DNA from 3 places in the Serratia sp. JSRIV002 genome. Region 2 is predicted to be linked to each of the others. Evidence: predicted binding sites of a transcription regulator. Region 2 holds the regulator's gene; each other region holds the start of a gene.
The links. Region 2 encodes PurR, which represses purine synthesis genes. Its sites were predicted from a motif close to CANGCAAACGTTTGCNTG; they were not measured.

Region 1 (10,984 bases), 1.6 Mb from region 2:
CGCTGGTAGTGGAATCCTTCGATAAAAACCAGATGGCGACGGTGAACGGTATGCGCGGCTCCAGCGCCTGGATCGCCAGTTTCCTGTTTACGCTGTTGATTGGTGCCGTTTCCGACACCGTCGGCTTCAACCCGCTCTTCGTCGCCATGGGCTTCTTCGATCTGATCGGTGCGATGTTCCTGATCGGTTTGATCGCCGAGCGCGGCAAAAAACCTTCACCTACTGCTTAAGTTGGATCATTATGAAAACGTTAAAAAACTGGACGCTGGCGGGGCAATACGCGGACCGTGTTGAACTGCTGGTGGACGAGCAACACCTGTTCTGCCTCTACGTGCTGGAAAGCAATCTGTTCCGCGTGCTGATCAAACGCCACGGTGAGCTGGCGCTGGATCGTACCTGGAGTATCGCCCCGCAGGAGGATGTGCCTTGGGAAGGACGCGATCGCCTCAGCGTCGCCGGTTTTAGCCTGCCGGGCTATCAACTTAACCAGCAGGCAGACAGTTTGACGGTAGCGACCCCGCAGCTACGCGTGACGATACATCAGCCGCTCTGGCTGGAATGGGAATATTGCAACGCGGCGGGGGAATGGCTACCACTGGCAGCGGATCGCCCAACCAGTGCCTATCTGCTCAATGCGCACGGTGACGGCGTGGCGCATTATCAGCGCCGTCACAAGGGCGAACGTTATTATGGCCTGGGTGAAAAGGCGGGCGATCTGGAACGTACAGGCCGCCGCTTTGAAATGCGTAACCTGGACGCGATGGGCTACAACGCCGCCAGTACCGATCCGCTCTACAAGCATATCCCTTTTACCATCACGCGTCGGGAAGAGGTCAGCTTTGGTCTGTTTTATGACAACCTGAGCAACTGCTGGCTGGATCTGGGTAATGAGATCGACAACTATCACCTGGCCTATCGTCGCTATCAGGCCGAGGCGGGCGATCTGGATTACTATCTGTTCCTGGGGCCAAAGGTGCTCGACGTCACCAAAGCCTTCGTGCGCCTGACCGGTAAAACCCATTTTGGGCCGAAGTGGAGCCTGGGGTACAGCGGCTCGACGATGCACTACACCGACGCGCCGGATGCCCAGCAGCAGTTGCAGCAGTTTATCCAGCTGTGCCGCCAGCACGCCATCCCGTGCGATTCGTTCCAGCTCTCTTCCGGCTATACCTCGATCAATAACAAACGCTACGTCTTCAACTGGAACTACGACAAGGTGCCGCAGCCTAAACAGCTTAGCCAAGCCTTTCACGATGCTGGGTTGAAGCTGGCGGCGAATATCAAACCCTGCCTGTTGCAGGACCATCCCAAATATCAACAGGTGGCAGAACTTGGCTTGTTTATCCGCGATTCGCAAAGCGACGCTCCAGAACGTTCCAGCTTCTGGGATGACGAAGGTTCGCACCTCGACTTCACCAACCCAGCGGCGGTTCGCTGGTGGCAGCAAGGGGTGACAGAGCAACTGCTGGAAATGGGGATTGATTCCACCTGGAATGACAACAACGAGTATGAAGTGTGGGATGGAGAAGCGCGCTGCCATGGCTTCGGCAAGCCAATCGCCATCAAGCATATTCGCCCGGTGATGCCGCTGCTGATGATGCGAGCCTCGCTTGAAGCACAGCAGCGCTTTGCACCGAACCTGCGGCCTTATTTGATTTCGCGTTCCGGCTGCGCCGGTATGCAGCGCTATGTGCAAACCTGGAGTGGGGACAACCGCACCAGTTGGCAAACCTTGCGCTACAACACCCGTATGGGGGTGGGGATGAGCCTGTCCGGGTTGTTTAACGTTGGGCACGATGTGGGCGGTTTCTCCGGCGATAAACCGGACGCGGAACTGTTGGTACGTTGGGTACAAAACGGGGTCATGCACCCGCGCTTTACCATCCATTCCTGGAATGATGATGCTACCGTCAATGAACCCTGGATGTACCCGGCGGCAACGCCGATGATCCGTGATGCCATCAACCTGCGTTATCGGCTGATGCCGTACTTCTACACGCTGCTGTGGCAGGCAAGCCATGATGATGAGCCGATGCTGCGGCCAACCTTCCTCGATCATGAGCACGATGAACGCACCTTCGGTGAGACCGATGATTTCCTGATTGGCCGCGACCTGCTGGTGGCCAGCGTGGTGGATCAGGGGCAGCGCCAGCGTGAAGTCTACCTGCCGGATAACGTCGATGGTTGGTACTGCTTCTATAGCGGCCAATGGTACAGCGGTGGCCAGAGCATAGTGCTGGAGGCACCGCTGGAGCGCTTGCCGTTGCTGGTGCGCGCTGGGGCCGGGCTCCCGATGTCACAACGGTTGGGGCATGTAGACAATGCGGCAGACGATCGCCGTGAACTGCGGCTGTTCCCCACCAAGGGCTGCGGATGGTCCTCAGGCCTGCTGTTTGAAGACGACGGGGAAAGCCATGGCTGGCAGCAGAATAATGCGCTGTGGCTCCGCTGGGAGGCAGTGAGTGACAATCAGCGCATCGAGCTGACCTTCACCTGTGAAGGGCATTTCAAACCGACGTGGCAGGCGCTGAACATTGTGTTGCCAGCAGGTGAGACTCGCGAACTATGGGTGAATGGGGTTTGTTGTGATAGCTATGTGCTATGACTGATGCCACATCCCAACCCTCTACTGAGGGTTGGGATGCTATCAAACGGGATGAAGTTTGGCCTAAAAAAGAAGCAGTCGATCGGCTCTGCCACTAACGGCTATTCCACCACGCGTTTCTTACGCGGCTTTTTCGCCACGGTGACGGTTTTGACTTCGCTCTCCACCCAGCCATCCTGCAGGCGGGTTTTCAGCATTTCCCCAACCTGTGCCTGCTTGGTGGTTTTCAGTAACTCACCCTGTGGTGTCTGCGTTACGCTATAGCCGCGAGCCAAGGTTGCCAGCGGGCTAACCGCCTCCAACTGACTACAGGCGACGCCAAAGCGTTGGCGATAACCATTAAGTTGCCGCTCCATCCCCTGTTGCAAACGGTATTCCTGCTGCTGAACACGCTGCTGCAAGCGGTGGATGCGGCCCATCGGCTGGACCTGCGCCAGGCGCTGCTGTACGCGTTCACTGCGGCGAGAAGATAGCCGTAATTGCTGCTGCATCCCATCTTCCAAACGGCGCTGTAGCTTGAATAACAGCGTTTGCTGCCGCGCCAGCCTCAGGTGCGGATGCTGTTGTTGCAAACGGTGGTTGATGCGGGTGAACTGCTGCTGGCGCTGCGCCAGATAATAGTCCATCGCCATTTCCAGCCGCTGTTGCTGTGACTGCAATTGGCGCAACAGCTCAAGCTGATTACGGCTGACCAACTCCGCCGCAGCGGAAGGGGTAGGTGCCCGCAGGTCGGCAACAAAGTCGGCAATGGTGACGTCGGTTTCATGGCCAACGGCGCTGACGATCGGGATACGGCTGGCAAAAATTGCCTTCGCGACGCGTTCGTCGTTAAAACTCCATAAATCTTCTAACGAGCCACCGCCGCGCCCGACGATCAGCACATCGCACTCATCACGGCGGTTGGCGGTTTCGATCGCGCGAACGATCTGCAACGGAGCTTCTGCCCCTTGCACGGACGTGGGGTAAATCACGATCGGCAGTGAAGGATCGCGCCGCTGTAACACCTGTAAAATATCGTGCAGTGCCGCGCCGCTGGCGGAGGTGATCACCCCAACGCATTTGGCCGGGCTTGGCAATGGTTGCTTGAACTGTTGATCAAACAGACCTTCGGCTGCCAGGCGCTGTTTCAACTGCTCGAATTGCTGTTGCAGCAGGCCGTCACCGGCAGGCTGCATGCTTTCGGCGATCAGTTGGTAATCACCGCGTGGTTCATAGAGGGTGATGCTGGCCCGCACCAGAACCTGCTGGCCATTTTGCGGGCGAAAGGTAGTGCGCCGGTTGCTGTTGCGGAACATCGCACAACGCACCTGGGCACGGTCATCTTTCAGCGTAAAATACCAGTGGCCGGAGGAGGGCTGGGAGAAGTTGGAGATCTCGGCGGAGAGCCAAATCTGCCCCATTTCCATTTCCAGCAGCTGTCGAACCGTCTGATTGAGGCGGCTTACGGTAAAAATGGACGGTGAAGTAGGTAGTGACATGTGACCCAGATCAAATTTCAAAACAAGCACTTAATTGGTCGATATTACAGCTCGGCGAAAGGTAATCAAGAGTTTTTGTAAGAAAGTGCTGGAGGCAACCGATTACGCTCTGTATAATGCCACGGCAATATTTTATCTTTTCCGCATCCACCTTGGTGAGATATTGCCCATGCTACGTATTGTAAAAGAAGCTCTAACGTTTGATGACGTTCTCCTGGTTCCAGCCCACTCCACAGTTCTGCCTAATACCGCAGATCTTGGCACCCAACTGACCAAATCCATCCGCCTGAATATCCCTATGCTGTCCGCAGCCATGGATACCGTAACCGAATCCAACCTGGCCATTGCGCTAGCGCAGGAAGGCGGTTTGGGCTTCATTCACAAAAACATGTCCATTGAGCGCCAGGCGGAAGAAGTTCGCCGGGTGAAAAAACATGAAAGCGGCGTGGTCACGGACCCACAGGCCGTTACTCCTTCCACCACGCTGGCTGAAGTGAAAGAGTTAACCGCGCGTAACGGCTTTGCCGGTTACCCGGTTGTGACCGAAGAAAACGAACTGGTGGGGATCATTACCGGCCGTGACGTGCGCTTCGTCACCGATCTGACTCAGCCTGTCACCGCAGTGATGACGCCAAAAGAGCGTCTGGTCACCGTCAAGGAAGGCGAAGCGCGTGAAGTCGTGCTGCAAAAAATGCACGAAAAACGCGTTGAAAAAGCGCTGGTGGTGGACGACAGCTTCCACCTGCTGGGCATGATCACCGTTAAAGATTTCCAGAAAGCAGAGCGTAAACCTAACGCCTGTAAAGATGAGCATGGCCGTCTGCGCGTAGGCGCTGCGGTGGGTGCCGGTGCCGGTAACGAAGAGCGCGTTGATGCGCTGGTCGCTGCCGGTGTTGACGTACTGCTCATCGACTCTTCACACGGCCATTCCGAAGGCGTGTTACAGCGCATCCGTGAAACCCGTGCCAAATACCCAGACCTGCAAATCCTTGGCGGCAACGTCGCAACTGGGGCTGGTGCCAAAGCCCTGATGGAAGCCGGGGTGAGTGCGGTGAAAGTCGGTATCGGTCCTGGCTCTATCTGTACCACTCGTATCGTAACCGGCGTGGGTGTTCCGCAGATCACCGCTATCGCCGATGCGGTCGAAGCACTGGAAGGGACGGGTATCCCAGTTATCGCTGACGGTGGTATCCGCTTCTCTGGCGATATCGCCAAAGCGATTGCTGCCGGTGCGTCCTGTGTGATGGTTGGCTCAATGCTGGCGGGTACGGAAGAATCTCCGGGCGAAATCGAGCTGTATCAGGGCCGTTCGTTCAAATCTTACCGTGGGATGGGTTCTCTGGGCGCAATGTCCAAAGGTTCCTCCGACCGTTACTTCCAGACCGATAACGCCGCTGATAAACTGGTGCCGGAAGGTATCGAAGGCCGTGTGGCCTACAAAGGCATGCTGAAGGCGATCGTACATCAGCAGATGGGCGGTCTGCGTTCCTGCATGGGCCTGACCGGCTGTGCGACCATCGACGAACTGCGTACCAAAGCCGAGTTTGTGCGCATCAGCGGTGCCGGTATTCAAGAAAGCCATGTGCATGACGTGACCATCACCAAAGAATCACCAAACTACCGCATGGGCTAATGCTTTAACCTCTCTCCTGCGGGAGAGGGGCAGGGATGAGGGGGGCAACCTCTCATCCCAAATACCCTTTTTGCTCTTTTTCTCTGTTGCTGGAATTTGCCTCACATGACAAAAAATATTCATAAGCATCGCATCCTGATCCTGGATTTCGGTTCACAATACACCCAGCTGGTTGCTCGCCGCGTGCGTGAGATTGGCGTTTACTGTGAGCTGTGGGCCTGGGACGTCAGCGAAGAGCAGATCCGCGAGTTCAATCCAAGCGGCATCATTCTCTCCGGTGGCCCGGAAAGCACCACCGAACTGAACAGCCCGCGTGCGCCAGAATATGTCTTCACCGCCGGCGTACCGGTATTGGGCGTGTGCTATGGCATGCAGACCATGGCGATGCAACTGGGCGGCCATGTACAGGGGTCAACCGAGCGCGAGTTCGGTTATGCTCAGGTGGAAATCACCCAATCAAGCGCCCTGATCCGCGATATCGAAGATGCGATCAGCCCGGCAGGCAAACCGGTATTAGACGTATGGATGAGCCACGGCGATAAAGTTACCGCTATCCCGTCAGATTTCGTCACCGTTGCCAGCACCGATACCTGCCCGTTTGCCATTATGGCCAACGAGGAAAAACGCTTCTACGGCGTACAGTTCCACCCGGAAGTCACCCATACCCGTCAGGGCCAGCGCATCCTGGAGCGTTTCGTACTGGATATCTGTGGTTGTGAAGCGCTGTGGACGCCTGCCACCATTATCGGAGATGCCGTTGCGCGTATTCGTGAGCAGGTCGGCGAAGATCATGTGATCCTCGGCCTGTCTGGCGGCGTGGATTCATCCGTTACCGCCATGCTGCTGCACCGTGCCATTGGCAAGCGCCTGACCTGCGTATTCGTAGATAACGGCCTGCTGCGCCTGAACGAAGCTGACCAAGTGTTGGAAATGTTCGGTGACCACTTCGGTCTGAACATCGTGCATGTGGCGGCAGAGAACCGTTTCCTGAGCGCGCTGGCGGGTGTGGATGAGCCAGAAGCCAAGCGTAAGATCATTGGCCGCGTCTTTGTCGAAGTATTCGACGAAGAAGCCTGCAAGCAGAGCGCCGTGAAGTGGCTGGCTCAGGGCACCATCTATCCGGATGTGATCGAGTCTGCCGCTTCCGCTACCGGCAAAGCACACGTGATCAAATCGCACCACAACGTCGGTGGCCTGCCGAAAGAGATGAAGCTGGGCCTGGTGGAACCGCTGAAAGAGCTGTTCAAAGACGAAGTGCGCAAGATTGGTCTGGAGCTGGGCCTGCCGTACGACATGCTGTACCGCCACCCGTTCCCAGGGCCAGGTCTGGGCGTGCGCGTATTGGGCGAAGTGAAGAAAGAATACTGCGATCTGCTGCGCCGTGCCGATGCGATCTTCATCGAAGAGCTGCACAAAGCCGATCTGTACAACAAGGTCAGCCAGGCATTCACCGTATTCCTGCCGGTGCGTTCCGTTGGCGTGATGGGCGATGGCCGTAAATACGATTGGGTTGTCTCTCTGCGTGCGGTAGAAACCATCGACTTTATGACCGCGCATTGGGCACACCTGCCGTACGATTTCCTGGGCCGTGTTTCCAACCGTATCATCAACGAAGTCAACGGGATTTCCCGTGTGGTTTATGATATCAGCGGGAAGCCACCGGCGACGATTGAATGGGAATGATAAGTTAATATCAGCCTCACTCGATAGCGTGAATAGAATGAAAATCCTCTGTTTTACAGGGGATTTTTCTTTTTCAGTGAGCATTCATTGTGTTAGCCTCGAAAGTTTTGCCATCGGCATGATGTGGTGGCAGAATACGGCAAACTAACTTTTAAGAATTTTTTCGCATTGAATATTTTTTTACGTTATGCATCTGTAGGTGTGCTGAACACCTTTGTTCATTGGGCTGTGTTTGCGCTCATGTTTTTTAGTGGTTTTTCCCAATCAATATCCAACGTTGTTGCCTTTTGCATCGCGGTGACCTTCTCGTTCTTTGCAAACGCCAGATGGACCTTTAAAAAAGAAGCGACTACTGTCCGCTACATGGCGTATGTGCTGTTTATGGGGGGCATGGCATTTTGCGTAGGTTGGATCGCAGACGAAGTAAAGGCTAACCCAATAGTCACACTGATTACCTTTTCTGCAGTAAGTCTCATTTGTGGCTTCATTTATTCTAAACTAGTTGTATTCAAGGATGATAAATGAAAATATCGTTGGTAGTTCCTGTATTTAATGAAGAAGAAGCAATTCCTCTCTTCTATAAGTCCGTTCGTGAATATAAAGAGTTCGCAGACAAAGATATAGAAATCGTGTTTGTAAACGATGGCAGTTCTGATAAAACAGAGAACATAATATCAGCCTTGTCGCTAGCTGATGAGAAAATAAAAGTTATAAATTTCACGCGTAATTTTGGCAAAGAGCCTGCCTTATTTGCTGGTTTGGAGGCATCTTCGGGTGATGTCATCATTCCTATCGACGTAGATCTTCAAGATCCAATAGATGTTATCCCGTTATTGTTAAATAAATGGGAAAATGGTGCGGAAGTTGTTTTAGCTAAACGTATAGATAGACAGAGTGATGGAAGAATGAAGCGTAAAACTGCAGAGTGGTTTTATCGCATTCACAACAAAATAAGCAAACCGGCCATAGAAGAAAATGTCGGCGATTTTAGGCTTATGTCTCGAGAAGTCGTGGATAACATCAAATTACTTCCCGAAAGAAACCTGTTTATGAAAGGGATATTAAGCTGGGTGGGCGGAAAGGTTGACATCGTCGAGTATTCAAGAGCCCAACGAGTTGCTGGTTCAAGTAAATTCAATGGCTGGAAACTGTGGAATCTGGCGATAGAAGGTATCACCAGTTTTTCGACCTTTCCGCTACGGGTATGGGCATATATCGGTTTTTTCGTTGCCACTTTATCCTTCATTTATGGTGCATGGATGATTCTGGATAAATTAATTTGGGGCAATCCGGTGCCGGGCTATTCCTCTATTATCGTTTCTATCCTCTTCCTTGGAGGTGTGCAGCTAATAGGAATAGGTGTCCTAGGTGAATATGTAGGACGGATTTACGTAGAAACAAAACGCAGGCCGCGTTACATAGTTAAAAAGTGAGATGGGAAATCAGATGATCTGCAAAGACGATAAAAAAACATTGGCCTTGTATTCAGGCTTGGCTCTGCTGTTTATATATCCTCTTATTCAAGCTGGGGTGTTTTACAGGGATGACTTAGACCGAGCGATTACAGGTCAATATGGATGGCGTGGCTTAGGGCGGCCAATTGCGGATATTCTGATGAAAATCCTATCGGCGAGTGGGCGCTATAATCTTGACCTGTTTCCCTATACAATGATTGCATCTTGTCTGTTTATAGGTGCAGCTTCCTTCTTGCTTTTCAAACATTTGGTTAAAATGGATGTTCCGCATGCCAAACTTGTAGCGGCACTTTTGATATTCAATCCTTATCTATTACAAAATATTGCCTATAGATACGACTCTTTAGGTATGGTAATTGCCTTGTTTCTTGCCGTGTTAGCCTATACCTATAGGAACGACAGCATAATTCGTGAAGGCTCAATAAAAATAATAGCGGGCGTGTTATCGCTAACCCTCTATCAACCATGCATGAATATTTTCATCGGCCTGCTTGCCATTGATATGATGATTATTGCAGTTAAAAGTGAATCTACAATAGCTCATTCCATAAAATTAATAATAAACAAGGCAGTGACATTTGTTTGTTTTTATCTTGTGTACATGCTGTTTTTTGCTGTAAGAAACAACTCTCGTTCGGACATTATTTTGCCGAATGCTGAGGGGGCTGAAAAACTGTTAAGCACGATAAAGGGATTAAAAGAGCTGGTTTTGTCGTATTTTTACGGCCCTGTTTATATCTATTTCCTGGTGCCTGTAGTGGTTGCTTTGGTATTCATGATGGTCAGCAACTATGCACATGCCAAGAAAATAATTTCATTCATGACATATGCTTTGCTGTCATGCTTTATTTTCTTGGTGTCTCTAATGGGGCCAACAGTCCTTCTGCAAGATGCTCCCGTCTTCCCAAGGACTTTGGTTTCATTTTCGGTACTACTGGTTATTATTGCCATTCCGATTATGTATTTTTCTCCTAGATTAAAATATCTATCGCTCGTCCCGCTAATCACCGTTTTTGCATTCAGTGCTCAGCTAAGTAGCGCCATCAAGTCACAGCGTGAATATGAAGATTTTGTTTTTAACATGATTGCCAGAGAAATGCTGAGCTACCCAAACATAGAGACTATCGGCACTACTGGGCAAGTGAATATTAACGAAAGAACCAAGTTAATCATGGAAAACAAGCCGCTGATTGGCCATTTTCTTAGCCCGGCCTCTGAGTTTATAGCGTCTTTCCAGTTGATTAATAAGGGATTAACGCAAACGCTGCATGGTTACGTTGATGAGCAAGCCAATATGGATAGACTTGCAGGGATGAGAGAAAAAGGCATTAAGCCGGTATCCTCTAATAAGGACTATTCGTTATACGTTTCTGGTAATGAGGCCATAGTCACATTGGGAACCACTAAACATTAACTACTTATATTGGCTCAATAATTTTTAACTGAGCCTATGAATTTGGTTTATCTGCATCAAGCGGTTAATCTGGCCTGAGTTCGGAATTCAAATGGACTCAGGCCGTTCAGGTTATTGCTTTGCTACTTATCTATGCTTTCTCAGGAAAATTATCCATCAATATATAGCTGGCATCCTTACGTTTATGTTGATCGATCAGCGGCACCAGGCGTTTAAAGTGTTCGCTCGCGCAGTGAGCATCCAACGCCGCGCGATCGGGCCACTCTTCGATAAAGATAAAGTGTCCGGCATCCTTTTGATCGACATACAGATCATAGGCTATGCAGCGAGGCTCCTGCTTGGTGGCTTCAACCAACTCTTGGTAAAGCGGTAACACCGTTTCTATCGCTTCAACCTTGATAAAATCTTCGGCAATGACTTTCAGCATTTTTATTCTTCATCCACTTTTACGACTCGGGTATTGCCTAAGTTGAGTGCTTGCCCGGCATGACCGATGGGTGTCATGCGAGGTATTGGCTGACCGCTGTCCTTTTCCACCAGGCGTGAATAGTCCTCTCCTGCTGCAAAAAGATGGTCTTCTCCCCATTGGCGCAGTGCGACGATAATCGGGAAGATTTCTCGGCCTTTATCGGTCAGCAAATACTCCTGATAGGCGCTGCCATCGGCGGCAGGGCTAACTTGCAAAATCCCCTGGGC
Region 2 (10,984 bases):
CCGTCGCACCTTCAGCGATCAATGCCGAAACCCGCACCACGGTGCGTGATGAAACCGGTGCCTGGGTCCGTGTGCCAACCTCTACCCCACGTGCTTTGGAAACCAACGAAATCCCGGGGATCGTCAACGATTTCCGCCAGGCTGCGGCCAACTCGCGTGAAGCCGGTTTTGACTATATTGAATTGCATGCCGCGCACGGTTACCTGCTGCACCAGTTTATGTCTCCGGCGTCCAACCAACGTACTGACCAATACGGTGGCAGCATTGAAAACCGTACCCGTCTGACGCTGGAAGTGGTCGATGCGAGCATTGCTGAAATCGGAGCCGATCGCGTTGGTATCCGTATCTCACCGTTGGGCCCGTTCAATGGCCTGGACAACGGCGAAGATCAGGAAGAAGCGGCGCTGTATCTGATCGAAGAGCTGAACAAGCGCGGTATCGCCTACCTGCATATTTCCGAGCCGGATTGGGCCGGTGGCAAGCCTTACTCAACCGCGTTCCGCGATGCAGTAAGAGCGCACTTCCAAGGCGTGATTATTGGCGCGGGTGCGTATACGGCGGAGAAAGCGGAAGAGCTGATCGCCCAAGGCTTTATTGATGCCGTCGCCTTTGGCCGCAGCTATATTGCCAACCCAGATCTGGTGGAACGCTTTAAACAGCAGGCTCCACTCAACGAGCAGCGTGCCGATTTCTTCTACGGCGGCGGTGCCGAGGGTTATACCGATTATCCGACACTGTAACGCTCAGCTAAACAGGGGCGCTAAATACCGCAATACACTAAGCCTCTGACAGGTGGGGTCATACAGGTTAGCCGACCGTTGAGCGCATCGACGCGCGATACGAGCCTCCATGGAAGGATCCACGGCGTGTCGGCATTCTGTATGGCTCCCGCCTGCTGCACTATTATCCGCAGCTATTTTTGTTTGTGACAACGTAACCTACCCTATCACCAACCGCACGCGTTGAATTGCCTTATGCGACAAGGCTATACTGTCTGACGCTGTTCAAGTCACCTGCCGTCAGCCGCGGCATATCCAATCAGAGGAAATTATGCGCTTACTCCATACCATGCTCCGTGTCGGCGATCTGCAACGCTCCATCGACTTCTATACCAAGGTATTAGGCATGCGCTTACTGCGTACCAGCGAAAACACCGAGTACAAATACTCGCTGGCCTTCGTGGGTTATAGCGATGAAAGCGAAGGCTCGGTTATCGAACTGACCTATAACTGGGGCGTCGACAGCTACGACATGGGTTCCGCCTTTGGTCATCTGGCTCTGGGCGTCGATGATGTAGCCGCCACCTGCGACAACATCCGACAGGTCGGTGGCAAAGTCACACGCGAAGCCGGTCCAGTCAAGGGCGGTACCACCGTAATTGCCTTCGTCGAAGATCCAGACGGCTACAAGATCGAACTGATCGAGAACAAGCATGCAGGTCACGGCCTCGGTAACTGAGGTTTCTCCAGGGCGCGCCATGCGCCCTGCTTTCTATCTCCGCTGCACCAAGACAAGAAATTTGTCATAATGCGCGCTGAATTCGCTAAAGATAAGAAACTGATGGCCGAAAAAAGTGATCTTAACGCCCTGAGTGGCCGTTTCCGTGGGTTTTATCCCGTTGTTATTGATGTGGAAACCGCCGGGTTTCATGCTCAGACCGATGCGCTGCTAGAGATTGCCGCCGTCACGCTGAAAATGGATGAAAATGGTTGGTTACAGCAAGATGAAACGCTGCATTTTCACGTAGAACCGTTTGAAGGGGCGAACCTGCAACCGGAAGCGCTGGCCTTCAACGGTATCGATCCACATAACCCACTGCGTGGTGCAGTGAGTGAATATGATGCGCTGCATGCGATTTTTAAAGCCGTGCGTAAAGGCATTAAGGATCAGGGCTGTAACCGGGCGATCATCGTGGCGCATAATGCCAACTTTGATCACAGTTTCCTGATGGCCGCCGCCGAGCGCGCCAGCCTGAAACGCAACCCGTTCCACCCATTTGCCACCTTTGATACCGCTGCGCTTAGTGGGCTGGTATTAGGGCAGACGGTGCTGGCCAAAGCCTGTATCGCCGCCGGTATGCCGTTTGATAGCAGCCAGGCACACTCAGCCCTGTATGATACCCAGCAAACCGCCCAACTGTTCTGTGAACTGGTCAACCGCTGGAAACGTCTCGGTGGCTGGCCGATTGCCAACGTTGAATCGCAATAGCTTGCTGGCAAACTGACAGACATAAAAAATCGGGCGGCACTGTTAAAGGTGCCGCCCGATTTTATTGGGTAAAACCCTGCGCCATTAAGGCTGCTGGTCTTCCTGATCTTTATACTTTTCGGCCGTTTCTTTGATCAACGGCTGCAGTTCACCACGCTGGTACATCTCGATGATGATATCGCAGCCGCCAACCAGTTCACCATCGACCCACAGCTGCGGGAAGGTTGGCCAGTTGGCGTACTTTGGCAGCTCAGCGCGGATGTCCGGGTTTTGCAGAATATCAACATAGGCAAAACGTTCGCCACAGGCTGAAAGCGCCTGCACGGCCTGAGCAGAGAAACCGCAGCTTGGCAATTTCGGTGAGCCTTTCATATACAGCAGGATCGGGTTGGCAGAAATTTGCTGCTGAATTTTTTCAATCGTCGTCATTATTGCTTCCTCAAGCCACATCATGGCTACAACATGCATCACACTAGCTATTGTAGCGGCAGGACCGGTGCCAAGAAAACGCCATCTTTTGCAGGGACATTCTCTGATTGCCTTAGCAAAAGCGGCGGACACACCGAACCGGTTAAAACATAGCCCCAGAATAACATTTTTAATCGGGACGTTTCACTATTATCTTTGCCCTGCGCAATGCCGGCGAGCAATAAGCCAACCACATGATCTCTGTCGCTTTTTTAGGCGCCAGGCGTTTGATTTTGCAACAATAAAAATGCCATTAACGTTTTCTCACAATATGGATTAGTATTTATGAGATCCACGCTGTTTTATAGGGTGAATTTCGGGAATACTGTGACTCATTCGATTTCTGTTTCGGAGCCAAGGTTGGTAACGTCGATATGCGGTTAATTATTACACTTTTTGTGCTGCTATTTACGCAGCTCTTCTTCAATTTGGCGCACGCTGCGCCACAGGCACGTGTTTCTGCCGAGCAGCGCAAGAGTCACGTTAATGAAGCCCGGCCAGACGACCGCAAGAAAAAGAAAGCGGAGAAAGCCAATAAAAAAGTGAAGGCAGCCACCCCTCCGAAAACGCTAAAAACCAAACCAGCAACGATAAAGACCGCAAAAAAAACCACCAGCGTTAAAACCAAAAGCCAGGCAACCAAAACGGCCAAGCTAAAAGTAACTCCGCCTAAAAAAGGCTATAAAAAAGGTTATGGTCGCCATCGTGAAGAAGGCAAAGCTACGGCAAAATTGGCTGGCCGCGAAAAGCCGTTGAAACTTTCCGCCGCTCACAAAAAACGTTATCAGCACGCCAAGCAGACCGCCATGGCCAAGCTGATGGGGCAAATGGGTAAGCCCTACCGCTGGGGTGGGTCTTCACCTGGTACAGGCTTCGACTGCAGCGGGCTGATTTATTACGCGTACAAAGACGTGGTGAAAATTAAAATGCCGCGTACCGCCAACGAAATGTACCACCTGCGTGATGCAGCGCCGATCAAGCGTAATGAGCTTGAGAAAGGCGATCTGGTGTTCTTCCGCATCAACAACCGTGGCACCGCCGATCACGTTGGCGTCTATCTTGGTAACGGTAAGTTCATCCAGTCACCGCGTACCGGTGAAGAAATTCGCATCAGTCAGTTAGATAACGACTATTGGCAAAACCATTACATTGGTGCCCGCCGCGTAGTGACCCCTACCACCATCCGTTAACCTTTCACGGCTGAGCTAACTGCTCGGCCGTGCTCTCTATCACCCGCTGCAACTTTAAACAATCAGTCACTTGGCACACTTTGGATGTTCTTTTCGCTCGGAAAGTTGTTAAGATTAATAACCATAACAAAAGTGGTGCAATTGCGTTTTTCCGCCCTCGGCCCCTTAGGCCTGCAGCGTCGGAGAGGCGTATTGTCTATAAAAGGAGAAAGCAATGTCGTTTGAATTACCTGCATTACCATACGAGAAAAACGCTCTCGAACCGCACATTTCCGCAGAAACGCTGGAATACCACTATGGCAAGCACCATAACACCTACGTGGTTAACCTGAACAATCTGGTGAAAGGTAGCGAGTTCGAAGGCAAATCCCTGGTCGAGATCGTCAAGACCTCCACCGGCGGCGTGTTCAACAACGCCGCTCAGGTCTGGAACCACACCTTCTATTGGCACTGCTTATCACCGCAAGGTGGTGGCGAGCCAACGGGCGCAGTGGCAGAGGCCATCAATAAGTCATTCGGCTCCTTCGCCGCCTTTAAAGAGCAGTTCACCGATGCCGCCGTGAAAAACTTCGGCGCGGGCTGGACCTGGCTGGTGAAAAAAGCGGACGGTAGTCTGGCGATCGTCAGCACTTCAAATGCGGCAACCCCGCTGACCGGCGCAGACGTTCCGCTATTGACCGTTGACGTGTGGGAGCATGCTTACTATATCGACTACCGCAATGCGCGGCCAAAGTACCTGGAAAACTTCTGGGCGTTGGTGAACTGGGCGTTCGTGGCAGAAAACCTGGCTTAACGGCGGGTAACTAGCTAATAATAAGGCGCGGCATCAAGCTGCGCCTTTGTTTTTCTGCTGCGGATCAGTTCAATGCGGCAATAAAACTGAAAGCAATAATCATTGCCAAAGCACCCACGGTGGTGAGTAATGACATCTTCAAATTGGTATCCATATACAACTCCCTCTCAGATTGGCTTTTCCAGAGCATAAGCCACACAGTTTATACGTCAAATCATTTTCCCACAGTTCGTGATTAAAATCTTGTTATGATTTCCCCGCTGATAATTACCGATTAGCTCTTCCACTTTTCTTCAATATGCGACAAAATCCGCAGTTCACAACTGCGTACCGATAAACTGCCCCTCCCTGTTCAAGCGATTTACGACTTCAGCACTAAAAACTCAGTTTTCGCTTATCTGGGGAAGGATCTACGCAGGCAAACGATTAACATCATACTTACATGCTGTAACATGTGGGTTTAGGAGTCATTTTTTACATGGCAACGATTAAAGATGTGGCCAAACGCGCTGGCGTTTCTACCACTACCGTTTCGCACGTTATCAATAAAACGCGTTTCGTCGCCGAAGATACCAAAACGGCCGTTTGGGCCGCCATCAAAGAGCTTCACTATTCACCTAGCGCCGTGGCCCGCAGCCTCAAGGTCAACCACACCAAATCGATCGGTTTGCTCGCCACCTCGAGCGAGGCCCCCTATTTTGCCGAAGTGATCGAAGCGGTGGAAAACAGCTGCTACAGCAAAGGCTATACCCTGATCTTGTGTAACTCGCACAATAATCTGGATAAACAGCAAGCCTATTTGGCAATGCTGGCGCAAAAACGCGTCGATGGCTTGCTGGTGATGTGCTCAGAATATCCAGATCAGCTACTGGGCATGCTGGAAGATTACCGTAACATTCCCATGGTGGTGATGGATTGGGGTACCGCGCGCGGAGACTTCACCGATACCATTATCGACAATGCCTTCGAGGGCGGCTACCTGGCAGGCCGCTACCTGATCGAACGTGGCCACCGTGACATCGGTGCCATTCCTGGTCAACTGGCGCGTAATACCGGTGGAGGTCGCCACCAGGGCTTTCTGAAAGCCATGAAGGAAGCCAACATCGAAGTGCGCGAAGAATGGATCGTGCAGGGGGATTTCGAGCCTGAATCTGGCTACAAAGCCATGCATCAGATCCTGTCGCAAAAGCATCGTCCAACCGCCGTTTTCTGTGGCGGCGATATTATGGCCATGGGGGCGATCTGCGCCGCCGATGAGCTGGGGTTGCGTGTACCGCAGGATATCTCGGTGATTGGCTACGACAACGTGCGTAATGCCCGCTACTTCACCCCGGCGCTGACCACCATTCACCAGCCGAAAGAGCGCCTGGGCGAGATGGCCTTTACCATGCTGTTGGATCGCATTATCAGCAAGCGTGAAGAATCGCAGGTGATTGAAGTGCATCCAAAACTCATCGAGCGCCGCTCAGTTGCCGATGGTCCTTTTGTCGATTACCGCCGTTAACTCCTGTTGGGGCGCTGCAATACTGCGCCCGATTAAGCACCCGACTCCTCTTCACTGAGCCATTCCTGATTGAGCGTTTCGCTGTCGCCCAGATAGTCCAACAGCCAGGCCATGGCCGGAGACTGGGCGTTTTGCTGCCAGGTCAAGCAGCAGGCGCTAGGCGGGAAAGGCTCATGCAGTGGTAATACCACCAGTTCGCCACTTTGTACCAACGGCAATACCCGATGCGCGGGTACCATGCCCACACACAGCCCGGCACGCAAACAATCTACCGCCGAAACCCAGTCCGGCACGGTCAACCGCCGCTGGTTGTCCAACGACCAGGTCACACGCTTGGGTAAATTGCGCGAAGTATCTTCCAACAGCAACGAGGGATAAGGTCGTAGCTGATCGTCTCGCAGCTTTCCTTGCAAGGCGGCCAGCGGATGTTTAGCATGGACTACGCAGAGCCAATTCATAAAGCCCATATCGCGAAAGGCAAAACCGCCGCCTACCGGTACCGCCCGTGTTGCACCAATAGCCATCTCAGCGCGGCCATCGACCAGCGCATCCCACACGCCGTTGAAGACTTCCGGCTGTACCATCAGTTCCACGTCGGGGAAATGGCGATAAAAATCCAGCACCAGCTGGCGGCTGCGCTGGGGTTTGACGATCAGATCGACCGCAATCCGCAGTTGCCCGCGCCAACCGTTGGCCACCTGCTGACACTGCCGTCGGGTATCGAGCATTTTTTTGATAACAACTCGCGCCTCCTTAATAAACAGCGCCCCCGCTGGCGTGAGTTCCACATCGCGGTGACGGCGTTCAAACAAAGGCACTGCCAGCCATTGCTCCAGTTGACGCACCGTATAGCTCACAGCAGAAGGAACGCGGTGCAACTCCTGTGCCGCCGCGCTGAAACTGCCGGTCCGCGCTACCGCATCTACCACATCGAGTGAATATTCAGACCACATATGTTTGCCTTCAAATTTTTTAACAGCACCTTGCAAATATTACCGTTTCACAAGCAGAGATCCAGCCGTATACACTTGCCGGCGCTTCAAAACCTGCGACAACATAATTTTAACGAGAAATAGCAATGCGAAATTTTGGATTTATGTTCTACCTGGCCGGCCTGAGTATGTTGGGCTATCTGGCTACCGATATGTACCTGCCTGCCTTTGGCGCAATGCAGCAGGATCTGCAAATCTCCGCTGGGGCGATCAGCGCCAGCCTGAGTATCTTCCTGGCAGGCTTTGCCTTTGCCCAGTTGCTGTGGGGGCCGCTGTCCGACCGTATTGGCCGTAAGCCCGTGTTATTGATTGGCCTGGCGCTGTTCGCAATCGGCTGTCTCGGTATGCTTTGGGTCGAGAACGTGGCACAACTGTGGTCACTGCGCTTCATTCAAGCCATTGGCGTCTGTTCCGCCGCCGTCACCTGGCAGGCGATCGTGGTCGATCGCTACCGCGATGGCAAAGCCAACCGCGTTTTCGCCTCCATTATGCCGCTGGTCGCCCTCTCTCCGGCGCTGGCCCCACTGCTGGGTGCCTGGTTGCTTAACCATATGGGATGGCGGGCCATTTTCGCCGTGCTGCTGGGGATCACCGCCCTGCTGCTGATCCCCACCTTGCTGCTGAAAGACCGGAGCAGACTGGTCCCTTCCGCCGATAAAAAGCCCAGCCTTGGTTTTATGCAGATCTTGAAATCCCCGGTGTTCAGCGGCAACGTGATGGTTTTTGCTGCCTGTTCTGCTGGCTTCTTCGCCTGGCTGACGGGTTCACCCTTTATCCTCGGCGATATGGGGTATAGCCCCAACGATATTGGTCTGAGCTATGTGCCGCAAACGCTGGCTTTCTTATTGGGGGGTTATAGCTGCCGTAGCGCCTTAAATCGCATCTCTGGCAAAACCTTGCTGCCGTGGTTGCTGTTAGCTTACGGTGTCAGCATGGTGGCGTTGTATCTGATCGCCACGCTAAGTGAGCCAACGTTGACCACTCTGCTGATCCCGTTCTGCTTTATGGCGTTAGTAAACGGTGCCAGCTATCCTATTTTAGTAGCCAATGCGTTGATGCCCTTCCCCAACAACAGTGGCAAAGCTGCTGCGCTGCAAAACACGCTGCAGTTGGGATTATGTTTTATCGCCAGCCTGTTGGTTTCGGCATTTATCGCCCAACCGCTGTTAGCCACGGCTACCGTAATGGTGGCTACCGTATTTTTGGCAGCCTTGGGTTATCTGATCCAGCGTGGGAAAGGAACGGATGAAACTCAGATGACACAGCAGAAGCGTGCCGACTCCGTGTCATAATTGTCTCTGTAAATAGTCACTTAATGAAAATTCTTGCCGAGCGCGATTTGCAGTTGAGTCTACGCCTCGGCAAGCCTATACTCAAAAACGACCTTTTAGAATAACAGTTATACTAAGTTCTTATTGCAGCAACTGCTGCGTACGTGGATGGCATCACACTTTATTTAAGGTTGAATTTACCCGCGTCCTTTGACGCAGGGAGTCTCTTAAATTTCCTCTGTTCAAGTCGGATTTCAGACACCACGGTGAATTTTTACCGTAGGTATACGTATGTCCCTGTAGAAATTGTCTACGCTAAATTCTGCAGGATCATAAGTCAGAAGAAGGTGATGGAGAAGCTATGAGTTCATCGTGTATAGAAGATCTGAGCATCCAGGACAACCATTGGTATCGTATCGCTCATGAAATGCTTAGCATGGCCGGCATTGAAATCAATGGTTCACGCCCTTTCGATATTCAGATCAATAATCCCAATTTCTTTAAACGCGTACTGCAAGACGGCTCTCTGGGGCTGGGCGAAAGCTATATGGACGGTTGGTGGGAGTGCGAGCGGCTGGACATATTTTTTCAGCGGGTTATCGCAGCTGGCCTGGAAAAGAAACTGCCCCACCACCTGAAGGATATCTTGCGTATTGCCGCCGCCCGCCTGACCAACCTGCAATCCCAAAAACGTGCCTGGATTGTTGGCAAAGAGCATTACGACCTGGGTAACGATTTGTTTACCCAGATGCTGGATCCCTATATGCAATATTCCTGCGGCTATTGGCAACAGGCCACGACGTTGGAAGAAGCACAAGAGGCCAAGTTACGGTTGATTTGCGAAAAACTGCACCTGCAGCCCGGTATGCGGGTATTGGATATCGGCTGTGGCTGGGGCGGTCTGTCTGCTTATGCGGCCAAGCACTACGGCGTTTCCATGGTGGGCGTCACCATCTCCGCCGAACAGCAGAAAATGGCGCAAGAGCGCTGTGCCGGGCTGGACGTGGAAATTCTGCTGCAGGATTACCGCGATCTCTACCAGCAGTTTGACCGCATCGTCTCGGTCGGCATGTTCGAACACGTTGGGCCGAAAAACTACCGAACCTATTTCGAGGTGGTGGAACGTAATTTAAAACCCGATGGCATTTTCCTGTTGCATACCATTGGTTCCAACGAGACCGATATGAACGTTGATCCGTGGATCAATAAATATATCTTCCCCAACGGTTGCCTGCCGTCGGTGAAACATATTGCCCAGGCCAGCGAAGGCCGCTTCGTCATGGAAGATTGGCATAATATCGGCGCAGATTACGATCGCACCCTGATGGCCTGGTATGAACGTTTCAAACAGAGCTGGCCACAGCTGGCTTCGCGCTATTCCGAACGTTTTGAAAGGATGTTCAGTTATTACCTTAATGCCTGCGCAGGAGCGTTTCGCGCTCGCGATATTCAACTTTGGCAGGTGGTATTCAGCCCTAAAGGCGTTGAAGGCGGCCTGCGAGTTCCCCGCTAAAATCCTTTACCCCAACCCACAGGGTTGGGGTAAAGGGTTATTAACCGCAATAAACGCGAATGATTTTGTCTTCACTGTCACCCAGGAAGTTCAAGCGTTTTAGATTGAAGTCCATGGTTACCATAGAGTTATAAGGAATAGTCCGTACCTGCTGGGGAATATTGACCCCGTCCAACGCAGACAGCGGTTTACCCACATAATTCTGATACTGCGATGCACCACAGGTATCATCTTCGGCCTCGGCAGACTGTGAGTTCGCCTGTTCCGGGGAGCTTGAACAGGCGGTCAGCGCCAACAGCGCCGCTAGCATCATCGTTTTCCCGTAAAACTTCACGTTTGGCTCCTATGTGTGGTTATTGGTGCAGGGTTATCAGACTTTGGGTACAGACGGCTTGGTGACAGCTAACGCAGCCTCACGATTAGCTAGCACACGCTCGACGGTATCCACCACCGCTTGAGTTTGCGGATCGATTTCGATATTGACCTTATCGCCCAAGCGCTTTTTACCCAGCGTGGTGCGCTCAAGGGTTTCCGGGATCAAATGCACACAGAAACGGTTATTGACCACCTCGCCTATGGTCAGGCTGATGCCATCGATGCCGATGAACCCTTTATGTAGCACATATTTCATCAAATCGATATTCGGCATGCGCAGCCAGATCTGACGATTATTTTCCGAGGTATAAATCTTGGTGACTTCCGCGGTACAGATAATATGCCCGGACATCAGGTGCCCACCGATTTCATCGTTAAACTTGGCGGCTCTTTCCAGATTGACCACATCACCCAGTTTAAGATCGCCAAGATTGGTCAACCGCAGAGTCTCTTTGATCAAATCAAAGCTGACGCGATTGCCTGCAATCTCCGTGACGGTCAGACAGCAGCCGTTGTGGGCTACCGAGGCCCCCAACTCCAGCCCTGGTAACAGCTCATCAGGCATTTCAACAACGTGGGTACGGAAGTTGGGTTTTTCATCAATGGCAACCAGCGGGGCGGTGCCTTGTACGATACCGGTAAACATGTTGGCCTCTTCTTTATGACTATG
Region 3 (10,984 bases), 110 kb from region 2:
GGCGCTTTAAAGGGGGCTACATTACCCGTGCCTATGGTCAACCGCAGGAAAACCAGCACGCGGTGCAGCTGGAGCTGGCGCAGGTGAACTATATGTCCGAGCAGACATTTGAGTTTGATGCCGCCCGTGCCGCACCTTTACAACGCCTGTTGCAGCAGATGATAGAAAGCATGCTGGCCTGGGGCGAGCAACAACGCTAATCCGCCACAACTCCGGTGCCGCTATCGCGCCGGGGTCAACCTTGCCCTCACCGATATCCCCTCCTGTCTTTCATACCCTTCCATGACGATTTGAGCACTGCATCCCAATTTTGATGGAAAGGTGACCCACTGGTCTGAACAGCGCACAAAACAGCGGCCCGTGACTTTTGCCTTGCGCCACAATTGGGCCTCTTTCATCCCATGCCCACCCGTTGCAGGCCAGAGATCAGGGATTGAAAGACCACCCTTGCCTTACCCGCCATCCACGTCTCTATCGTGGCTGTGGTAGACACTCGTGTGTAGTCGGCCACGGTGATGTGTGGCGTTCGTTATCTCAGGAGGAAACTATGTCTGACACCCCGCACTGGCGCGCCGCACAGGCAACCGCCGCTCAACTGTTGGCAGGCTGGCAAACCGCAGGCCAACCCGGTGGGGCTATCACCCTGTTTGACACTGATAACACCCAGGCAGTGGTGTGTGCTGGGCTGGCCGATCTGGCACGCCGCGATCCTTTCACTGCTGATACCGTGGTGCGCTATGCCTCCATCACCAAACATATTTTTGCCGCGCTGGCGCTTAATGCCACCGATAACGCTCTGCAGCTTGACGATCGCCTTGGCAGTCTACTGCCCGAATTGCAGGGACAATTGGCGGAGGTGACGGTAGGCCAGGCTTTGGACATGACCAGCGGGCTACCCGATATTCGGCAAACGCTGGGGCTGCTTGGCGTCTCGGTCAACACCGTCAGTGAGGCCCAGCCAGTAATGGAGTTTATCCATGGTTTAACCCGGCTCAACTATCCGCTAGGCAGTGAGATCACCTACACCAATACCGGCTACCGCCTGGTAGAAGCGGCGCTGAAGACTAAAGGGTACGCTTTTGATGATCTGGTTCAGCAGCATCTGGCCCGCCCTCTGGACGTACAGCTACAAGCACCCGAAAGCTGGTTTGATGTGGTGTCTGGGCTAGCTCCCGGCTATTGGCATACGGCCAATGGTTGGCAACAGACCAGCGCCGGCTTGCATCTCTCCGCCTCTGGCAGCCTGACAGGGAGCGCCAACGCCCTCACCCGCTGGTTGCAATGCCTGCTGGCCAATAACGGCCCTGGCAAAGGGGTCCTGACGCAGCTAAGTGCCCCGCGTCGGCTCAGCCAGGGCCAAGTCAGCCGTTACGGACTAGGGCTGGCGCAAACGCCGCTTGGCAGCCAGATATTGCTCGGCCATGGCGGTTCTCATGCCGGTTATAAGACCTATTTTCTGCTAGCGCCTGACCGGCAAGCAGGTGCCCTGCTGGTCGCCAACCGTGAAGATTGTGACAGCTTTGCCATCATTTTACAGGTGATGGCGGCGCTGTTGAACGAACCGCTGCCCCAACGTAGCACGGCGATCCCAGATGGCATCTACGCCACCCGGGCGGAACCCTATTGGTTGGAAGTTAAAGGGGGCAACGTGGCCTATCTGGGCTCCAACGAACCGCTGTATCAAAGTGAAGACGGTTATGCAGTATCGCTCTCGGCCCATCAGCCAATGCACCTTAAGTGGACAGGTGAAGCCATAGAAGGTGAAGTTGGCCACGTTGCACGCCGCTTTCTGCCGGTCGCTAGCGAAACGGTTTGTCTCAAGCAGGTTCAAGGGCACTGGTATCATCCACAATACCGCACCGCGTTTGAAATTTGCGGCAACCAGATCCACATCGGGGTCGGCCCGGCGGTGCAAACCGGCACCCTAAGTTCGCTGGGGGATGGGAGGATATTGGTTGAAAGCAACGATGGGCCCAACCTGAATCGGTTTTGTCTGTATTTCCGCGGTTACCAGGTCGATCTGATCGCCAGCCGCAGCCGTGTACTCACGTTCAAAAAGAACATTTGCGCCCGAGCGTAAAGGTTCGCCGTGCCATGACGGGGCGCTGCATGCTGCGCCCGCCTATCAGCCCGACATATCATTCACACCAATTATTAAAAAACAGATCGTGGCTATCAGGCAAAAAATTGTTCACGCGCAAAACTACTCATGATATCCGAGCAAATGCCGTAGATTTTTCTTGCGACAAAATAAGCCATCCAGTAATTTTAGTCGGCCACAGAAATGAGTAAACCTGCTCTTTTTCGTTGCACCTCAAAACCCATCTTATGTCATCGATAAATGATACTACTCAATTTCCCGCCGTCCCGTGCGGGATTTCTTTTACTACTTTTCACTACTATAACGCCACTTTTTAGTCTTTTTTGTTGCTGTTTTGTTGCGAATAATTTACCTTTAGGTCTTGAAAAGCTCAACCACTCAGCGTGGCGAAACCGCTATTTCTGGGCGTTTAGGAGTTATAACCATGCACATGACGTTGATGGAGTACATCCAGCTGCACTTCAATGGTGATATTTATCGCTATGCGCAATTTGAAGGTGTCAGCCGTGAGCAAATCCTCAAGTGGATCGACAATGAGTGCTACGTTATCAAGGGTAAATTGGTTATGCCGGTTAAACATTTACCCGCGGAAAGTTAGCCATAATGATGAAAAAAAACCCCGCCAACGCGGGGTTTCCTGTTTCTGATACCACGCAAAATCAGAAGTTATAACCGGCAACCAGGTAGTAACCCCAGCCGGTAGACTTGATTGGCCCCTGCGGCGTACCGATGTCTACCCCATCATTCCATTGACCACCGTTATGGAAGTAACGTGCCACGAAGGAGTAATGCCAGTGATCGTAGTTTAGCGCCAAAATGTGGCTGGAGGCGATAGAGTTGCTGGTACGTGCCTGACGGCCATCCACCACGAAGTTGTCGCTGCCCAGATCGGAATCAAAGTCAAAGTTGGTGAAACCGATATAGCTCAGGTTACCGCCCCACATTTCGGTCAACGGCACAAAATATTTCACCTTGAAGCGATAGCCGTCCCAGCTGTTCTCGTTGGATGCACCATAGTTCTGCCATTGGTATTTGGCATAAATGTTCATCGACAGGCTCATCGGCAGACCGGTATCGATATCGGTGCCTAGCCCCATATACCAGGTGCTTTGACGGGAGGCGTTGTTACGCCCCATGTCGTAAATGTAGTTGTTGGCAAAATACCACTCTTTGAACGGCCCAAAGCCCAGGTTGGTGCCGGTCAGTTTGTCGATGGAGAAGCGCGGCTCGATCTCCATAAACAGCGGTGAGCCTTTATCCCAGATACCACGGTTTGGCGTGTTACCGGTGCCGAAGAACTTTGGCACGTCCACGTAGCCATAGAAATCCAGCCAGTCTTTCTTGGCAAAGGCTTCATACTCCAGATACACGTCATTGTTCAGCTGCGGCCCGAAGCGGGTATGGTAGCTGCCTACTACGTTGACACTCTGATGCCACCAGTCTGAAAGATACTGGCTGTCTTTGCTTTCTGCCGCCATGGAAACGGGGCTGAAAGACGCGGAAAGAAGCACACCTGCTGCGAGAGCTATTTTCTTCATTTTATTACCACATGCTGAGTGGGCCATTCCCTGCCCGTTGGAATGATATGTGTCTGGCGACGCCTGCTGTAAACGAACGGTTACCTATTGCCGTTAGCCGTGCGCATTATAGAAAGCTCTCACTGTAATAATCTGTGATCCAGTCAGGCATTTTACCATCGCGTAATCGATTGCGTTCTCATTTTTTAAAATAAATTGCAGTACAAAACATTTTTGATGTGATTTTCATCATGTCGATAAGTTTCAAATGACGATTTTTGGTGTCTTGCTGTACAACACCAAATTTTAACCTGGGGGTTAAAAAGCGCGTAAAAAAGCCGACGCTTATGTCGGCTTAGTGGCAGGCGGGCGCAGGATACGGCCCCCCTTTATAGGGCGAACAGGTTGGTTTTTTCAACGGGCTCCGGGTACGGCCTTGGCAATGTTCTCTTGCCGGAATACCACCTCATCCCCCGTGGCAATTTCCCATTGGCTGACCGGGATATCGACTTTCGGCGAGGCCACGACTACCGAGCCGTGGATCAGCTTATCGTCACGGCGCAGGATCATCACATCCAACTGGTATTCATGCGGTAGGTTAGCAGTGGTCAGGCGAACGATATCACCAGTGCTGAAACTGTGACCATTAAGCGCTGGCTGCTGAATAAATTGAATATCTTTTCTCATTTTCCCGTTCCTTCTGGCAGAACACTTACCTTGAGATTAGCTCGAAATTCATTATTCTGCCGCCTGCGCAGGTAAAAAATAGGCCTCAGTCGGCGCGGGTGGCCCGCCAGCAAATCAGCGATCCTAGCGTGACCATCATCACCCCTTGCCAGAAGTTGAGGGTCAGCGCGGTGCTGAGTACCACGGCGGCAAACACCGATGACAATACCGGGGTAAAGTAAGATACGGTCGCCAGCAGCGTCATATTGCCATGCAGGATCCCGACGTTCCAAGCAGCATAGCCAGCCCCCATCGCCGTCCCCACGCACAGCAACGCCACCACAACCGGCAGGCTAAAGTGCATGCCGTTTTCATTACTGAAAGGATAAATCAGCCACAGCGCCAGCGCGGTCAGCGAGATAAACAGCACTACCGCGTTTTTGCCCTGGGCAATCCTCTTGGTCACGTTGCAATAGATGGCCCAAATCACCGCACCGCTGAATGCCAGCCCGTAACTCAACGGATTACTGCGCACGTTGGCCAGCATTTGTGCCGGTGACCAACCGCCGCTGCCACTCATGATCCAGCCAATCCCGAACAGGGAAAGCAACAAACCAGGCACCACCCACCATTTGGCCTTTTGCCCATTGAACAGAATGGCCATCAACACGGTAAAACAGGGCCAAAGGTAGTTGATCATCCCCAGCTCAATGGCCTGCATACGGTTGTTGGCATAGCCCAGCGACAGCGAGAGGCAAATCTCATACAGCACAAACAGCAGACTGCCGAGGATCAGATAGGAACGGCGGAACTCGCGCAGCTTGGGAATGCCCATCACTCCCAGCAGAAACAGCGTGCCCACGCTATAGATCATCGCCGCCCCGCCGACCGCCCCCAACCCTTCGCTGACGCTGCGGATCAGGCCAACCACGCTGCTCCATAACACAATGGCCAGCAGGCCGAGCAAGGTAGCTTTATGGGAAGCAGACAACGGAGGCATTAGCGTAGGATCCAATTGGTTATTTTTATACGATTTTTTACTCTACTGCCCTACCAGGGAAAAAGAAAGGGCGCAACGCTGCGCCCATGCCTTTACTGCTGAGGTTGGCGCTCCAACTGCGGCGGCGGCTGGCGGAAACGACGGGTAAGATAGGCTAGATAGCCAAACCCGAGCGCCGCCCACAGCAGCCCCATGGTCAGGGAGCTTTTTTCCAGGTTCAGCCACAAGATCCCTACCGTCAACGCACCCACCAGCGGCAGGATCAGGTAATGGAAGCGGTCTTTCCAGCTCTTGTTGCGCCCTTGTCGAATATAGAAGTGGCTGATCACCGAAAGGTTGACGAAGGTAAAGGCCACCAGCGCGCCAAAGTTGATCAGGGCGGTCGCCGTCACCAAGTCGAAGGATAATGCCGATAATGCCACCAGACCAACCAGCAGCACGTTAAGCGCTGGCGTGCGCCATTTAGGATGCACGTAACCGAAGAATTTTTCCGGGAACACATTGTCGCGCCCCATCACATACAGCAGCCTGGACACGCTGGCATGGGAAGCCAGGCCAGAAGCCAGGGTGTTGATAAAGGTGATGCACAGGAAGATCGACTGGAACAGCTTGCCGCCCACATACAGCGCGATTTCCGGCAGTGCCGCATCAGGCTGTTTGAAACGCTCCAGCGTCGGGAAGAACAGCTGAATAAAGAACGACACGGTGATGAAGATCACCCCACCATAGAGTGCAGTAAGGAAGATAGCGCGCGGGATCACACGGGCGGCATCGGGCGTTTCTTCACACAGCGTAGTGACGGCGTCAAAACCCAGAAACGAAAAGCACAGGATGGTGGCGCCGGTAATAATCGGCAATAAATGGGCGTTTTCACTGATAAAGGGTTGCAGACTCCACACCTGGCCAACCCCTTCGCCATTGTGCAAACCTCGTACCACCAGGAAGATAAACACCACGATAATCGCCACCTGCGCCACCACAAACAGGGTGTTGAAGTTTGCCACCAGGCTGACGCTTTTCAGATTGATGGCGGTGATCAGGATCACAAACCCCACCACCCAGACCCATGGCGGAACCTCTGGGAACAGGGCCGTAAGATAAATTTTGGCCAATAGCGTATTGATCATCGGCAAAAACAGGTAATCCAGCAGCGATGACCAGCCAACTAGGAACCCCACGTGCGGGTTGATAGCCTTTTGCGCGTAGGTGTAAGCCGAGCCCGAAGTCGGGAACTGGCGCACCAGCTTGCCATAGCTGATGGCGGTAAACAGCACCCCGGCCAATGCCAACAGGTAGGACGCCGGAACGTGCCCGTCTGTCACGCCAGAAACGATACCGAAGGTGTCAAACACCGTCATTGGCGTCAGATAGGCCAGGCCCATCATCACCACTTGCCACAGTTTCAATGTCTTGCGCAGTTGCGGTTTGCCCGCGCCATTATCGTCGATGGCACTTATCGTCATTGGGTTATTCCTCACCGGCGTCCTGTACGCCAAGTTGGAAGAAGTCATCACCGTCGCGCACGGCTTCGCCAGGCCACAGGTAGCCCGCGGGAATGCGCCGGCGCGCGGTAGGATCGGGCTGAGGACGTCAGGCGTTTTTCAGCATCCACTCGATTTCGGTTTCGGTGATCAGCCGCTCAAACTGCTGCAGCTCATCGGTCTTACAGGCCAGATAGACGTGGCTGAAACGTTCGCCCAGCAGCGCATTGAGCACCGGCTGGTGTTCGAACTCATACAGCGCATCGCTCTGGCGGATCGGGAAAGGTAGCCCCTCTTGCTCCAGCCCGTTGCCGGTGACTGGCTCAAGCAGCGGTAACTGAGTGTCGAGGCCGTAGACAATCCCGGCCAGAATGGTTGCCATCACCAGATAAGGGTTGGCATCGGCACCCGCCACGCGATACTCCACACGGTGGCTGTCGCGATCGCCACAGGGAATACGTAGCGCTACGGTGCGGTTGTTATGGCCCCAGGATGCCTGGGTAGGAACGTACATCCCCGCCTGGAAGCGGCGGTAAGCATTAACGTTAGGAGCCAGCAGCGCCATAGAGGCAGGCATCAAGGCGATCATGCCAGCCAGCGCCTGCTTCAACAACGCGGAGTCTTCACCATCCGCATCGGCAAAAACGTTGTTACCTTGCTTGTCCAGCATGCTGATATGCACATGCATACCGCTGCCCGCATGTTCCTCGTAAGGCTTGGCCATAAAGGTTGCATGCATATGGTGCTTCTCTGCCACCATGCGTATCAGCCGCTTTAATGCCAGGGCATGGTCACAGGCCTGTAACACATCATTGGTGTGATGCAGGTTAACCTCAAACTGGCCCGGTGACGCTTCCGCTACCGCGCCGTCGGCCGGGAGCCCTTGCAGGCGGGCAAGTTCGTCGATCTCGCTCAGCACGTCGGCAAAGTGGTTGAGGTTGTCCACCGAATAAACCTGGCTCTGGGTGTTACGCTCCTGGGTGCCTGGGGCGCAAGGGGGTTGCAAATAACCTTCCGGATCGCGCTGGCGATCGATGAGATAGAACTCCAACTCTACCGCTACTACGGGGAATAACCCGCGCTGACGCAAACGCTGCCACACTCGGTTCAGCACATTGCGCGGTTCAACGTCAAAGGGAGTACCATCTTCATCCAGCATGGTGAGCAGTACCTGGCCCAGATATTGCGGATCGGCCGCCGATGGCGTCAGGGTTCCGGCTACCGGCACACAAATATGGTCCGGCTCACCCAATTCCTGCCCCAACCCCGCTTCTTCCACCACGTTGCCAAGAATATCCATCGCGAACACCGAGGCCGGGAAGTAACAGCCCTTCTCCAGTTTACCCAGCCCGCTTACCGGGATGCGCTTGCCACGGAAGCTGCCGTTGAGATCGGTCAGCAGCACGTCGATATGCTGGGTTAACGGATAACGTTCCAGATACTTCTTCACTTCGCGCTGGAACGTGCTACTTCGCCTTTCTTCATTGTGTTGCACAAAGTTTTCGACTTCTACGATGTTGGTTTGCATGTTTCACCCGCCGTTGTGTTTGGTCTGTGGTTCTCACACTTACTGGCTTCGATGTTTTGACCATCTTGCTCAATATAATGTCCACCAATGAAACATAGATGCAACAAAAATGTTTTGCAAGTGTTAATTTTGGTTTGAATATTGGCCATTCGACTGCTAGATTTAGTGAATATTGAACAAAAAAGGCGATTAAACGGCTTATCGGTCATAATTTCGAACAACCTGTAGGGGATAGCATGGGCAATATATTTAACAGACCAATCGTCGGCGTCGTGATGTGCAGGTATAGGTTAAACCAGCACCTCACCCAGACCTTGCAAGAAAAGTACCTAAATGCAGTGTTAGCTGCCGGAGGATTACCGATCGCCCTGCCGCACGCGCTGGCAGAGCCGGAAATGCTGGCAGAGTTGCTGCCCCACCTCGACGGCATCCTGCTGCCGGGTAGCCCCAGTAATGTGCAGCCGCACCTTTATGGTGAAAACGGCGATGAGCCTGACGCCGATCCTGGGCGCGATGAATTGAGCCTGGCGCTGATCGGCCAGGCACTGAGCAGGCGCATCCCCCTTTTCGCCATTTGCCGCGGTATGCAAGAGCTGGTGGTCGCGACGCAAGGTACGCTACACCGTCGTTTATATGAACAACCCGAGCTACTCGAGCACCGTGAAGATCACGATCTGCCGCTGGAGCAGCAATATGCCCCGGCTCATGAAGTTACCGTGCAAGACGGAGGATTGCTGGCGCAGCTGCTGCCGGATTGCCACCGATTCTGGGTGAATTCCCTGCACGGCCAAGGAGCCAAAACCCTCGGCCCAAGCGTGCGTGTTGAAGCCTATGCCGCCGACGGCCTGGTGGAAGCCCTCAGCATTCGCGATCAGCCCTTTGCCTTAGGGGTGCAGTGGCATCCTGAATGGAACAGCGATGAATACGCCCTGTCCCGTCTGCTGTTCGAAGGATTTATTAACGCCTGTCAGCACTATCAGAAGGAAAAACGCCTATGAGCGACGTCAGCTTGGCTCCGGGGAAACGCTTGTCGCAGATCCGCCAGCAGTTAGGGCTATCACAGCGCCGGGTAGCCGAACTGTCTGGCTTGACGCACAGCGCCATCAGCACCATTGAACAGGACAAGGTCAGCCCGGCCATCAGTACGCTGCAAAAGCTGCTGACTGTATATGGGCTGTCGCTATCAGCTTTCTTTACCGAACCGGAACAGCCGAATGAGCCGCAGATCGTGATCGACCATGACCATCTGATCGAAATCGGCAGCCAGGGGGTTTCGATGAAGCTGATCCACAACGGCGATCCCAACCGCACCCTGGCAATGATGATCGAAACCTACGATCCGGGCACCACCACCGGTGAACGGCTCAAACATCAGGGGGAAGAGATTGGCACCCTGCTGGAAGGCGAAGTGATGCTGCAGGTCAACGGGCAAAGCTTTCACCTACGGGCAGGCCAGAGCTACGCCATCAACACCGCGATCCCCCATAGTTTCAGCAACACCTCGGCGCGCATTTGCCGAATTATCAGCGCACATACGCCGACGACATTCTGATTAACGGAGCAAGGTATGGACTTCCACCACCTGGAATATTGGCAACAACGGGCACAGGCCCTGAAGATTGAAAACCGGCTGTTTATCAATGGCCGCTACCTCCCGGCGGCAGAAGGGGAAACCTTTAGCATTCAGGATCCTGCCGGGGCTCGTGAACTGGTACAGATGGCCCGTGGCAGCCACATTGATATCGATTTGGCCGTCAAGGCGGCTCGCGAGGTGTTTGAACGCGGCGACTGGTCGCAAGCCTCCCCTGCCAAACGCAAGGCAACGTTGTTCAAACTCGCCAGCTTGATGGAGCAACACAGCGAAGAACTGGCACTGCTGGAAACGCTGGATACCGGCAAGCCCATCCGCCACAGCCTGCGCGACGATATCCCAGGGGCGATCCGCTGTATCCGCTGGTATGCCGAAGCCATCGACAAGGTGTATGGCGAAATTGCCCCAACCGGCCATGATGCGCTCGCCCTCATCCAGCGGGAGCCCATCGGCGTGGTGGGTGCCATCGTGCCGTGGAACTTTCCGCTGCTGTTAGCCTGCTGGAAGTTAGGCCCGGCGCTGGCGGCTGGTAACAGCGTAGTGCTTAAACCCTCGGAAAAATCACCGCTCACCGCGGTTTATCTAGGCGCTTTGGCACAGCAGGCAGGATTACCCGATGGCGTCCTGAACATTATTCCTGGTTTCGGCCACGATGCGGGCAAGGCGTTGGCACTGCATAACGACGTTGACGCTCTCACCTTTACCGGCTCCACCCAGGTGGCCAAGCAGTTGATGAAGTACGCCGGTGAATCCAACATGAAGCGCGTGTGGCTGGAGGCCGGTGGCAAGAGCGCCAACATTATCTTCGCCGACTGCCCGGACCTGGATAAGGCGGCGCAAGGCGCGGCGGCCGGGATCTTTTATAACCAGGGCCAGGTGTGCATTGCCGGTACGCGCCTGCTGGTAGAGGAAAGTATTCAGCAGGCCTTTTTACAGGCATTGCAGCGGCATGCCGCGGCCTTCGCACCGGGCAATCCGCTCGATCCGCAAACGCTGATGGGTACGCTGATCGACCAACAGCACTGTGAAAAAGTCACCGGCTATATCGAACAGGGTTTGAGCCAGGGAGCCTCGCTGTTCCTTGATGGGCGAGCTCATCC

Region 1: a site for PurR is predicted at 4,175-4,192, ahead of guaB (IMP dehydrogenase). Genes of this name have one in related genera too.
Region 3: a site for PurR is predicted at 3,799-3,816, ahead of KGP26_RS12860 (nucleoside-specific channel-forming protein Tsx). Genes of this name have one in related genera too.

Annotation. Positions count from the first base shown of each region.
Region 1 is NZ_CP074143.1:4,454,419-4,465,402, reverse strand. It holds gene KGP26_RS21025 (MFS transporter) at 1-230, shown strand, start outside; gene KGP26_RS21020 (glycoside hydrolase family 31 protein) at 242-2,605, shown strand; gene xseA (exodeoxyribonuclease VII large subunit) at 2,707-4,083, opposite strand; gene guaB (IMP dehydrogenase) at 4,253-5,716, shown strand; gene guaA (glutamine-hydrolyzing GMP synthase) at 5,822-7,399, shown strand; gene KGP26_RS21000 (GtrA family protein) at 7,526-7,924, shown strand; gene KGP26_RS20995 (glycosyltransferase family 2 protein) at 7,921-8,832, shown strand; gene KGP26_RS20990 (glucosyltransferase domain-containing protein) at 8,846-10,288, shown strand; gene KGP26_RS20985 (putative quinol monooxygenase) at 10,419-10,715, opposite strand; gene KGP26_RS20980 (helix-turn-helix domain-containing protein) at 10,718-10,984, opposite strand, start outside.
Region 2 is NZ_CP074143.1:2,833,561-2,844,544, reverse strand. It holds gene KGP26_RS13430 (alkene reductase) at 1-740, shown strand, start outside; gene gloA (lactoylglutathione lyase) at 1,051-1,458, shown strand; gene rnt (ribonuclease T) at 1,528-2,208, shown strand; gene KGP26_RS13415 (Grx4 family monothiol glutaredoxin) at 2,293-2,640, opposite strand; gene KGP26_RS13410 (C40 family peptidase) at 3,051-3,866, shown strand; gene sodB (superoxide dismutase [Fe]) at 4,081-4,659, shown strand; gene KGP26_RS13400 (YnhF family membrane protein) at 4,724-4,813, opposite strand; gene purR (HTH-type transcriptional repressor PurR) at 5,138-6,163, shown strand; gene punR (DNA-binding transcriptional activator PunR) at 6,196-7,116, opposite strand; gene punC (purine nucleoside transporter PunC) at 7,242-8,447, shown strand; gene cfa (cyclopropane fatty acyl phospholipid synthase) at 8,788-9,939, shown strand; gene KGP26_RS13375 (I78 family peptidase inhibitor) at 9,980-10,273, opposite strand; gene KGP26_RS13370 (riboflavin synthase) at 10,310-10,960, opposite strand.
Region 3 is NZ_CP074143.1:2,718,838-2,729,821, reverse strand. It holds gene hutG (N-formylglutamate deformylase) at 1-200, shown strand, start outside; gene KGP26_RS12870 (serine hydrolase) at 548-2,080, shown strand; gene KGP26_RS12865 (hypothetical protein) at 2,526-2,699, shown strand; gene KGP26_RS12860 (nucleoside-specific channel-forming protein Tsx) at 2,761-3,639, opposite strand; gene KGP26_RS12855 (hypothetical protein) at 4,033-4,305, opposite strand; gene yddG (aromatic amino acid DMT transporter YddG) at 4,391-5,284, opposite strand; gene KGP26_RS12845 (APC family permease) at 5,377-6,747, opposite strand; gene KGP26_RS12840 (glutamine synthetase family protein) at 6,875-8,293, opposite strand; gene puuD (gamma-glutamyl-gamma-aminobutyrate hydrolase) at 8,530-9,291, shown strand; gene puuR (HTH-type transcriptional regulator PuuR) at 9,288-9,845, shown strand; gene puuC (aldehyde dehydrogenase PuuC) at 9,861-10,984, shown strand, end outside.